One region of the Janthinobacterium sp. J1-1 genome, then DNA from elsewhere that is predicted to be linked to it. Evidence: predicted binding sites of a transcription regulator. Region 1 holds the regulator's gene; each other region holds the start of a gene.
The links. The regulator sigma-54, encoded in region 1, starts transcription at its own class of promoters, with help from an activator protein. The targets are predictions, from matches to a motif close to TGGCANGNAANCTGCTTT.

Region 1 (3,534 bases):
TTCTGGGGCGAGGCGGGCAAGCTGGCCACCTTTCGCCAGAAGCGCGACGGCGAAGGCGACCTGTGGGTGGAAGGCGAAGCGGAACGGGTGGAATACAACAACAAGACGGAAGTCGTGAAACTGTTTTCCAAGGCCAAGCTGACGCGCCTGCAAGGCGTCAAGCCGACCGACGTGGCCAACGGCGCCTTCATTTCGTATGACAGCCGCAATGAATTATTCAATATGGAAAACAGCGACAGCGGCACCAGTTCCCCCGGCGCCGGCAGCGTGCGCATGGTGATCCAGCCGAAGAACAAGCCGGCGGCGGAGAAAGCCCCCGCCGCGCCTGCGCCAGGGAAGAAATAATGGACAATAATGTACGTTGCGGCAGCACCCTGATCGTGCGGGGGCTGCAGAAAACCTATGGCAAGCGGCAAGTCGTGCATGATGTGTCGCTGCAAGTCGAATGCGGCGAAGTGGTGGGCCTGCTGGGTCCGAACGGCGCCGGCAAGACCACCTCGTTCTACATGATCGTCGGCCTGGTGCCGTCCGATGGCGGCACCATCGATATCAGCGGCGTCGACATTTCCAGCCTGCCGATCCACCGCCGCGCGCAGATGGGCCTGTCCTACCTGCCGCAGGAAGCGTCGGTGTTTCGCAAGCTGACGGTGGAAGACAATATCCGCGCCGTGCTGGAAATCCAGACAGTCGACGGCCGGCCCCTGAAAAAGGCCGAAATCGAAGAACGCCTCGACAAACTGCTGGCCGACTTGCAAATTGAAAAGCTGCGCGAAAACCAGGCGCTGTCGCTGTCGGGCGGCGAGCGGCGCCGCGTGGAAATCGCCCGCGCGCTGGCCACCGACCCGCGTTTCGTGCTGCTCGACGAACCGTTCGCCGGCGTCGATCCGATCGCCGTGATCGAAATCCAGCGCATCGTGCGGTTTTTGAAGGAACGCAATATCGGCGTGCTGATCACCGACCATAATGTGCGCGAAACGCTGGGCATCTGCGACCGCGCCTACATCATCAACCAGGGCTCGGTGCTGGCGTCGGGCCGGCCCGACGACATCATCGCCAACGAGTCGGTACGCCGGGTGTATCTGGGCGAACACTTCCGCATGTAAGCCAATGAAACAATCCCTGCAACTGCGCACCTCGCAGCACCTGGCACTGACGCCGCAATTACAGCAATCGATACGCCTGCTGCAACTGTCCACGCTGGAATTGCACCAGGAGCTGGAGCAATTGCTGACCGATAATCCCTTGCTGGAACGGCTCGACGATCCGCTCGACCGCTCGCTGCGCCTGCTGTCCGATGGCGCCCTGAGTTCGACCGCCGCCCCCGGCGAAGCGCCACCGGCGCCGCCGGGCCAGGAAGCGCCGGCGCCAGCCGCCGAAGCGGAGTCGTTTGACGGCGATGGCGGCGAGAGCACGGCCGCGTCCGAGGGCGGCGACAGCGACTGGAACGAGGCCAGCCGCGGCAAGGCGCCCGATGACGAGGATTCCCGTCCGCAACTGGAGGCCCATCACTGCACCTTGCGCGAACACCTGATGGAACAGATGCGCGTGACCGTGCTGGAGCTGCGCGACCGCGCGCTGGTGGAATTGATCATCGATGCGCTCGACGACAATGGCTACCTGGAAGAGCCGCTCGACGATATCCTGGCGCGCCTGCCGGAAGAACTGGAAGTCGATGCGGATGAGCTGCGCACGGCGCTGTCGCTGCTGCAAAGTTTCGACCCTGCCGGCGTGGGTGCGCGCAATGCGTCCGAATGCCTGGCGCTGCAGATCAAACGCTTGCCGCAGGTGGCGCTGGTGACGCGGCGCATGGCCTTGAACATCGTCGAGAAACACCTGACCTGGTTCGCCCAGCGCGACTTCAACAAGCTCAAGAAAGCCCTCGACTGCGACGATGAAGACTTGCGCGAAGCACAGACCGTGATTCGCTTGTGCAACCCGCATCCGGGCGCCGTGTTCGCTTCCGACGTGTCCGATTACGTGGTGCCGGACGTGGTGGTCAAGCGGGCCCGCAATGGCTGGCAGGTATCGCTCAACAATGACGTCATGCCGCGCCTGCGCGTGAACGCCATGTACGCCAACCTGCTCAAGCAGGGCAAGGGCGAAGGCGGCATGGGTGCGCAGTTGCAGGAAGCCAAGTGGCTGATCAAGAACATGCGCCAGCGCTTCGACACCATCCTGCGCGTGGCGCAGGCGATCGTGGAACGGCAAAAGGATTTTTTCTCGCACGGCGCAGTTGCCATGCGGCCACTTGTGCTTCGCGAAATAGCTGATACACTGGGTTTACACGAGAGTACTATCTCGCGGGTAACAACCCAAAAGTACATGCTGACCCCGCATGGAATGTTTGAGTTGAAGTATTTCTTTGGCAGCCACGTCGCCACCGAAGCAGGAGGGGAGGCGTCATCGACGGCGATACGGGCCTTGATCGTGCAATTGACAGGAGCAGAGAACCCTAAAAATCCTTTATCCGACAGTAAGATTGCGGACATGCTGGGGGAACAAGGCATGGTGATTGCGCGACGTACTGTTGCCAAATACCGGGAAGCGTTGAAAATTCCGCCAGTGAGTCTGCGTAAGTCTTTGTAGTTTTTTCGGTTCCTCTGCGGGCCGGAACGATGGACACCGCACGAACCCGATCATCTTTAGGAGTGTGTATGAATCTCACCATCAGCGGACATCATCTCGAAGTGACACCAGCCATCCGTGAATACGTACAAACCAAACTGGAGCGCGTGAAACGCCATTTCGATCACGTTATCGATATTGCCGTGATTCTGACCGTCGACAACCTCAAAGAGAAAGAAAAACGCCAGAAGGCCGAAGTGAATCTGCGACTGAGCGGCAAGACCGTCTACGTGGAAAGCCTGGCGCAAGACCTGTATGCCGCGATCGACAGCCTGATCGACAAGCTGGACCGGCAAGTGATGAAGTACAAAACCAAAGTGCAAGGGCACGGTAAAGAGGCGATCAAGCATCTGCCAGACAACACTCCTGAAGAAGCCGCCGCCGTCTAGGCCTGCCGCTCCAGATTGTTGTGATCAACTAAGGGCGCGCTGTTTGATCTTCGCGCCCTTTTTTGCGCCCATTTTTCCGGCTCAGTTACGCTCGCGGTGGCGCAGCACGACCCGTTCGCGGTCGGCAAAATACTGCGCCAGGTGTTCCGCCATATACACCGAACGGTGCTGGCCACCCGTGCAGCCGAGTGCGACCGTCAGATAGCTGCGGTTGTCGGACTTGAACGACGGCAGCCACTTTTCCACGAAATCGCGGATATCCGCAAACAGTTCCAGCGCGCTGGGCTGGGCGTCCAGAAAAGCGATCACGGGCGCATCGCGGCCATCGAGCGGCCGCAACGCCAGGTCGTAATACGGATTGGGCAGGGCCCGCACGTCGAACACGAAATCGGCATCCAGCGGCACGCCCAGCTTGAAGGCGAACGACTCGAAGAACAGGGTCAGCGGCGCGCGTTCGGAGGCGACGATATCCTTGACCCAGGCGCGCAGCTTGTTGGCGCTCAGTTCCGAAGTATCGATC
Region 2 (3,534 bases), 2.3 Mb from region 1:
GCATCGAGTGCAAATGCCACGGCCCCGGCGTGCAGGTGGTGGCGGCCGTGCCGACGGCCGGCCCGGTGCCGCCACCGAGCATGGTGGTCACGCCGCTCATCAGCGCTTCCTCGATCTGCTGCGGGCAGATGAAGTGGATGTGGGTGTCGACCCCGCCGGCCGTGACGATCATGCCTTCGCCGGCGATGATCTCGGTGGCGCCGCCGATCGCCAGGGTCACGCCCGGCTGGATGTCGGGATTGCCGGCCTTGCCGATGCCGAAGATCAGGCCGTTTTTCAGGCCGATGTCGGCCTTCACGATGCCCCAGTGATCGACGATGACGGCGTTGGTGATGACGGTATCCATCACCTCGGCCGCATTGCGCTGCGACTGGCCCATGCCGTCGCGGATCACCTTGCCGCCGCCGAATTTCACTTCCTCGCCATAGATGGCGTAATCGTGTTCGACTTCGATGAACAATTCCGTGTCGGCCAGGCGGATGCGGTCACCCTTGGTCGGGCCGAACATTTCGGCATAGGCGCTGCGGGGAATACTGGCCATCTCATTCCTTTCCGGGTGGAGTATCTTTCAATTCGCCCATGACTTCGCCATTGAAGCCGAAGACCTTGCGCTCGCCAGCCAGCGCCACCAGTTCCACGGTGCGCTGCTGGCCCGGCTCGAAGCGCACGGCGGTGCCGGCGGCGATGTTCAGGCGCATGCCATAGGCGCGCCAGCGCTCGAAGGACAGCGCCGGGTTGACTTCAAAAAAATGAAAATGCGAGCCGACCTGTATCGGCCGGTCGCCGCGATTGGCCACCACCACGGTAGCCGTGGTACGGCCCGCGTTGATGCTGATTTCGCCTTCTTCCAATCTGTATTCGCCTGGGATCATGTCCGGCTCCTGTAAAAATGCTGGGGTAACTACGGTATCGGGTTGTGCACGGTAACGAGCTTGCTGCCATCGGGAAAGGTCGCCTCGACCTGGATGTCGGGGATCATTTCGGCGATGCCGTCCATGACGTCGTCGCGCGTGAGGATCTGCGCGCCGTCCGACATCAATTGGGCCACCGACTTGCCGTCGCGCGCGCCCTCCATGATGGCCGCGCTGATCAGCGCCACCGCTTCCGGATAATTGAGTTTCAGGCCGCGCGCCAGGCGCCGCTCGGCCAGCAGCGAGGCCGTAAAAATGAGCAGCTTGTCTTTTTCGCGTGGTGTCAGATCCATGGTTGTCCTTTGTAGGTTCAGGTATTCCAGATGCGGGGCACCGCCGCCGCGCGCCCCAGCAGGGCCGGGCGCAGCAGCTGCCACGCGGCCAGCATCACGCGGCGCGCCGCCTCGCTGTCGTTGCACAGCAAACGTACCACCAGCACCGATTTCATTTGCGTCGCGCCAAACTGCGCGCCTTCGGGCACGGCCAGGTCGCGCAGCGCCGCCAGCACTGGTGCCGGCAACGGCGCGCCGACCGCCAGCAGGGTGGCGCACACGCTGTGGCCGGCCATGCCGAGCGCGCCTTGCATCAATGGGCCGCCGGCGGCCAGCACGCCCTGCTCCCACCACAGCAGCTTGCCGCCGCGGCGGATCTGCGTATGCTGGCTGATGCTGCCCGTATTGAACGATTCGCCCGAGGCGCTGCGGCCCAGGCAGACGATATCGAGGCCGAGGTAACTGGCGTCTTGCGCCAGTTCGACTTCATGGCGCAGGCGCACGCAGGCCTGGTCGAAGAAAATGCTCTCTTGCGGCAGCCATTCGATGGCCGCCCCGGCGCCCGCGCGCAGCACGATGTGCTGGCCCGAGACATGGCCGTTGGCGCGGTACCACTTGGCCGCGCCCGGAGACGTGAGCAAGGCATGCGCGCCGTCGCCCACCGTGGCGTCGACCGCCAGCTGGTCGCCACCGACCACCCCGCCCGGCGGGTGCACGATAATGGCGTGGCAGACCGCGCCGCCTTCCGGATACAGCGGCTTTTGCACGCGCAGCGGGCCGCTGTGGCGGCGCTCGACCAGGCGGCTGACATCGCCATGCAGGGCAAAGCCCAGCGTCAGCTGCGCCTGCCACGCCCCATGGGAAGGCTCGGCAACGGTCGAAGAGATGGCGGTAGTGCAGTCGGGCATGGCAGGCGCTTGTGCAAGCAAATAAGCACTACCAAAGCACGATGCATGCCAATGCCGGGGCCGGCATCAGGAAGGGGAAAGTGAGAATCGCGCACCGCCGTGCAGCAGGTGCACCATGATGGTGCGCCTGCGATACATTGCTGCACGCTTATACACGCAAGCTGGTGCTACTGGTGCGAACGTGATCGTCGTTTCCGCAGGTTAATCACTGCACGATGCAGGTTGCCAGCTCATCTGGTGTACCCATCGGAAACACCTTCTCAGACCAGCCACTCATATGATCGACCAACCAACACAGAGCAGGCGTAGAAATCAGCGCGCTTGTGCGCGAGCCGGCCAAGGCGCATTTCCCGGTCGAGGTCAGCGTCATCGAAGGCGATCTGAGGGATTTTCACATTAGCGTTGTCAACGCTTAATGGCCGACATAATGCGTATTATGACCAAGAGCTTCTCCAGCGATGGTGATATCCCGGTTGTTCACGACGTGGACCGCCTCACGGTAATACTAGGGCGGCCGGATTACGTCGCGTCGATTACCAAGCGAACTACACCTTTAATTTAACGAAGAAATACCATCATGATCGATTGGACTGCCACCGTATAAAGTACTTCTACAAGACGAGATCCCCCCTTACGTCAAGACAGCACCTCCAATCTTGATCACGTTAGGGTAGCCAGACGTCGCCTCGGTTCTTAGGTGTTAAGAATGTCGGCTGGACACTCCAGCCGGCAAGTTCATGCTTTTCTATGTCTTTCCAATTCGGATGGTGATAGCGGTTCGGCAATCCGAACGACACTGCAGCTACCGCATTATTTGCCATTGGCGCCGGGGGATTTCCAGCGCCACTGCCCCCGTGATGCGTGACGCTAAGTGCAACCAAATTTGTCTTCGCTCCAGCCGGAATAAAATCGTAATCGGTGTCGCCAGTCAGGAGCGTTCCACCTGCGCCGTTCTGCACATTAAGTACATAGCCACTATTATTCCTGTCATCAGAAGCGCCGCCTCCCTTCCACATCTGAAGACCATTCAAAATTTGATAAGTTGGGGTGTGCACGAAATTTAGCTTAGACCCAAGCAAAGATTGAAGGCGAGCGGCATTGGGACCTACCAGTTGTTCAGGCGCATACCAGGTAAGCTTCTGCAGTCCCTTCATCTTCGTGACCGCTAGCGAATAATGGTCAAAATCCCAATGGGATAATGCGACAAAGCCATTTCGCGGTATCAGGCCTTGATCTTTAAATGCTTTAGGAAACGTATGATGATGAAAATATATCGGCCCACCGACGTCAAAATATCCAATGATTTTTGATCGGTGGCTAGGCGCTATATGAATAGCGGAAAAACTTGCATGACCGACATCTACAATACGCACATGTAGATTGGTGGCACCTGTCACTGCCGCTTTCCCATCTGCAGGACGGCCTTCAATTTTGCACCACTCA
Region 3 (3,534 bases), 2.4 Mb from region 1:
GCGCGTCGCCGCGCGCATAGGAGGCATTGCCCATGCCTTGCGGCGCGAAGTCGTTCTCGCCCTTGAGTACCTGGCCCAGCGAGGCTTGCAGCGCGTCGATCTCGTTGGCGCCGCCGTGGATCACGTTGCGGCTACCCAGCGTGGCTGTGGTGTGCGAGACATCGATATTGTTGAACACGGTGATGGCACCGGTCGGATTGCTGATGGTGAAGCCAAAGATATTGCTGTATGAGTAGCCATACGCGGCCGCGCCAGCCTGGTTGGCGAGGCACGGCAGGGCCAGCAGTAAAATCGCCATGCGTGCGGAAAAAAATGCCATACGAAGTCCTTTGCCTGGCCTGTTACTTGTGTCCGCCGCTGTCTGCCTGGCTGTAAGGAAAAGCGACAGTGCGGCGGTAAAAAAGGCGAGGAAACTTCCCCGCCTGTCAAAGCCCTGTCCAATAATCAGGCGGTCACCTTGCGGCGGTTGGCATAGCACAGGCCGGCCAGGCCCAGACCCAGCAAGGCCAGGGTGCCCGGTTCAGGCACCGCCTGCTTGACCAGATCCACGCTTTCCACCTGGTTCAGCACCAGCGTGTAGTTGCCGGCAACCAGGGTATTGGTCACGGCGCTGAAGCTGCCGCCGCAAGCCGTGCCCACACCGGTGCCCGTCGGCGTGCCGCAGCCGGTGGGATCAAAGGTCAGCAGGTTTCCGCTCGTCAGGAAGTTGGTGGCCAGGCCGGTATTCAGGTTGGCGGAATCGGCCGCTTCCGTGCCGCCGAAGATGCCGGATCCGAGCAGGCCGTCGGGCGTCCAGTTGAAGACGATGTTGCCGGCTGCATCGGTGATGCTGAAGGTAACCACCAGATTGGCCGTGGCACTGGACTGCAGGCCCACATTCGGTTGCAGGAAGACTTGCATGAACGGCGCCGCCAGGAAATCGAAGCTCAGGGTAGCCGTTGGCGAGCCGACCACGAAATCGACCGAAATGCCGGTGGTCGAGCCATTGCGGCCCGAAGCGTCGGCGGTACCCGCTGTATCGAGGTGGGCCTCGGCCACGTTGACGGCCTGGGTGGAAGTGGAGCCGGCCGGGAAGGGCGGAAATTGCGTGCTGACGATTTGCGCGTCGCCGCGCGAATAGGTGCCGGTCGGGCCTTGTTGCGTGAAGTCGTTCTGGCCCTTGGTGACGGCGCCGACGGTGGCTTGGGGCGCATCGAGGAAGCCCACGCCGCCTTGAATCACGTTGACGCCGTTCAGGGTGGCGGTGCTGCGCGAGATGGTCACGCTGTTCAGGGCGGTGACCGAACCGGTCAGTGGCGTCAGTTGCAGGCCGAAGATGTTGTTGTAGGAATAGCCGTAGGCGCCTGCTTGCGCGCCGCCGGCAGCGCACAGCAGGGCCAGCGCCGCTGCGGCGGGAAGCAGTTTCAGTCGGGAGAGTTTCATTTTCATTACCTCACAGCATGGAGTGGACAAGAGGGAAGTCTGGTTTGAGTCCTGAAGACAGGTGCTCATGGCCATTCCCTAGCGACTTCCATGCCAAGCGTGGTCTTTGCTTGTAAATCAAGCACTTGCGTTATCGCTGTTGATGCCTGGCAGGGTTTGTACGGCGGGCTGTAAAAAATGCCGACGCTCCTGTTGGCGAGCTCAGGCAAGCAGGGTGCGCATGCGTTCCTGCAGGCGAGCCTGCGGCACGCAGGCCTGGAAGGCCGCCGCCAATTGCCGCGCCGCCTGCCGTGCTTGCGGGCTACCGAGCAGGTGCGTGACGGCCTGGCGCAAGGCGTCTTCCTTGAATCGGTCGGCGCGCAGCAGCAGGCCGGCGCCGGCCGCGACGATGCCGTGCATATTGAGAAACTGGTCGAGGTTGCCTGCGATGCCGATCACCGGCACACCGGCTGTCAATGCCTGCTGGCTGGTGGGGCTGCCGCCATTGCAGATCACCAGGCTGGCGCGCCGCGCCGCCGCATCGCCCGGCAGGAAGGGCGCCACATGGGCGTTCGGCGGTACGCTGCCCAGTTCGATGTTGCCGGCCGTGGCGGCCATCACGGTGACCGGCAAGGTCGATAGCGCATGCAGCACGCGTGGCAGCAGCTGCGACTGGCCGGAGCTGCCGAAGGTGACATAAATCAAAGGACGCCCCTCCTCGCCGGGCTCCAGTCCCTGCCACCAGGGCGGCAAGTCCATCGGTGGGGCCCAGATGACGGCGCCCAGGTAGCCGTGATGGGCGGGCATGGCCAGCGGTGGAAACAGCTGCGGGATATCGGCGTACAAGGTCTGGTCGGCATCGGTATAGATGCGGCGCAAATCGCTGCCCAGCGAGGGCAAGCCATGGCGGCGGCGCACGCGGTTCAGGGGTACGGCATGGCTGGCAAAGGCCAGCGGGCGTATCAGGCGAAAAAGGGGATTTGCCAGCCAGACGGGCAGCAGGCGCGTCAGCGGCAGGCTGGGCACCGTGTAATGCGGGCGCACGTATGGACTCCAATAGGCATTGCTGACGGTAATGTAGGGGATGCGGCGCAGCCGGGCGCTGACCGACAGCGACAAGCGGAAGTCGCCGATCACCAGGTCCGGCCGCACCTCATCGAACAGGCGCAGGTCATCTTCCACGTAGGCTTGCAAGGTGGCTTCGTCATACACGGGCTTGCCTTGCGCCAGCGCCTGCAGGAATTGCCGCGATGGGATGCTGCCGATGCGCCAGCGCTGGAAGGGCACGCCCTGGAAGCAGAAATCGTAGCCATCTGCGCAGGCGAAGTGCACCTCGTGGTGTGCATCGTCCAGCCCTTGCGCCAGGGTCAGCGGACGGCCCACATGGGCCAGGGTGACGGCTTCGGCGACAAAGAGAATTTTCTTGCGCTGCATCGTTGCTCCGTTTGTCGGCATGCACCGTTAGAGCAATACGAAACGGATTGGTTCCCGCGACGCTGTGCGCGCCAGGATTTTTGGGCATGCGTTACAGTGCTGGTCAAGGAGGAACGCCATGAATACACTGCACAGCAAACCCGATTTGTACGCCCACAGCACCCCTGAGCCGGACAATGTCCCGCCGCCGGAAGGCGATCCGGTGAGCCCGCCGCCGGAAAAAATGCCCGACGTCGATCCGGTGCCGATCGAAGAGCCCACCCCGCCACAACCGCCTGTCAAGATGCACTGATGGCTGGCCAGGCAGCGCGTGGCGCCGCGGCGTCACGCCACGCCAATAAAACAACAGAGATCGCACAAAGCGCAGGCTGGCGCATACAAAGCTGCGGCGAACTGCCGTGTGTCACGCGGTCGTCACGATTCTGTTCTTATAATGAGACATCACATAATTCATGTACAGGAGACCATCATGGGCAATTCCCTGCATAACAAAATCTACCTGGGCCGCCGCCCTGTGCTGGACAGCAAAAGCTTGCTGGCACTGGCACTGACGGGCGCGGTAGCCGGTTGCGGCCTGGCCTGGCTGCTGTTGCGCACCTTCAAATAAACAGCGGGTTGACGCCATTTCAGCGGGCCGGGCGCAGCGCGCACGGCCACTGAATCACCTTGCCTGTTGCCGATGCGCAGCGGGGCGCGTAC

Region 2: the regulator sigma-54 is predicted to act here: its motif matches at 2,125-2,142, upstream of Q8L25_RS24160 (urease accessory protein UreD).
Region 3: the regulator sigma-54 is predicted to act here: its motif matches at 1,501-1,518, upstream of Q8L25_RS14690 (EDSAP-1 family PEP-CTERM protein).

Annotation. Positions count from the first base shown of each region.
Region 1 is NZ_CP132339.1:828,699-832,232, forward strand. Features, by position in the region: gene lptA (lipopolysaccharide transport periplasmic protein LptA) at 1-345, shown strand, start outside; gene lptB (LPS export ABC transporter ATP-binding protein) at 345-1,103, shown strand; gene Q8L25_RS03725 (RNA polymerase factor sigma-54) at 1,108-2,586, shown strand; gene hpf (ribosome hibernation-promoting factor, HPF/YfiA family) at 2,655-3,014, shown strand; gene rapZ (RNase adapter RapZ) at 3,096-3,534, opposite strand, start outside.
Region 2 is NZ_CP132339.1:5,271,880-5,275,413, forward strand. Features, by position in the region: gene ureC (urease subunit alpha) at 1-541, opposite strand, end outside; gene Q8L25_RS24150 (urease subunit beta) at 543-872, opposite strand; gene Q8L25_RS24155 (urease subunit gamma) at 902-1,204, opposite strand; gene Q8L25_RS24160 (urease accessory protein UreD) at 1,222-2,091, opposite strand; gene Q8L25_RS24165 (hypothetical protein) at 2,757-3,534, opposite strand, start outside.
Region 3 is NZ_CP132339.1:3,241,153-3,244,686, forward strand. Features, by position in the region: gene Q8L25_RS14685 (EDSAP-1 family PEP-CTERM protein) at 1-319, opposite strand, end outside; gene Q8L25_RS14690 (EDSAP-1 family PEP-CTERM protein) at 445-1,422, opposite strand; gene Q8L25_RS14695 (glycosyltransferase) at 1,624-2,835, opposite strand; gene Q8L25_RS14700 (hypothetical protein) at 2,954-3,127, shown strand; gene Q8L25_RS14705 (hypothetical protein) at 3,305-3,442, shown strand.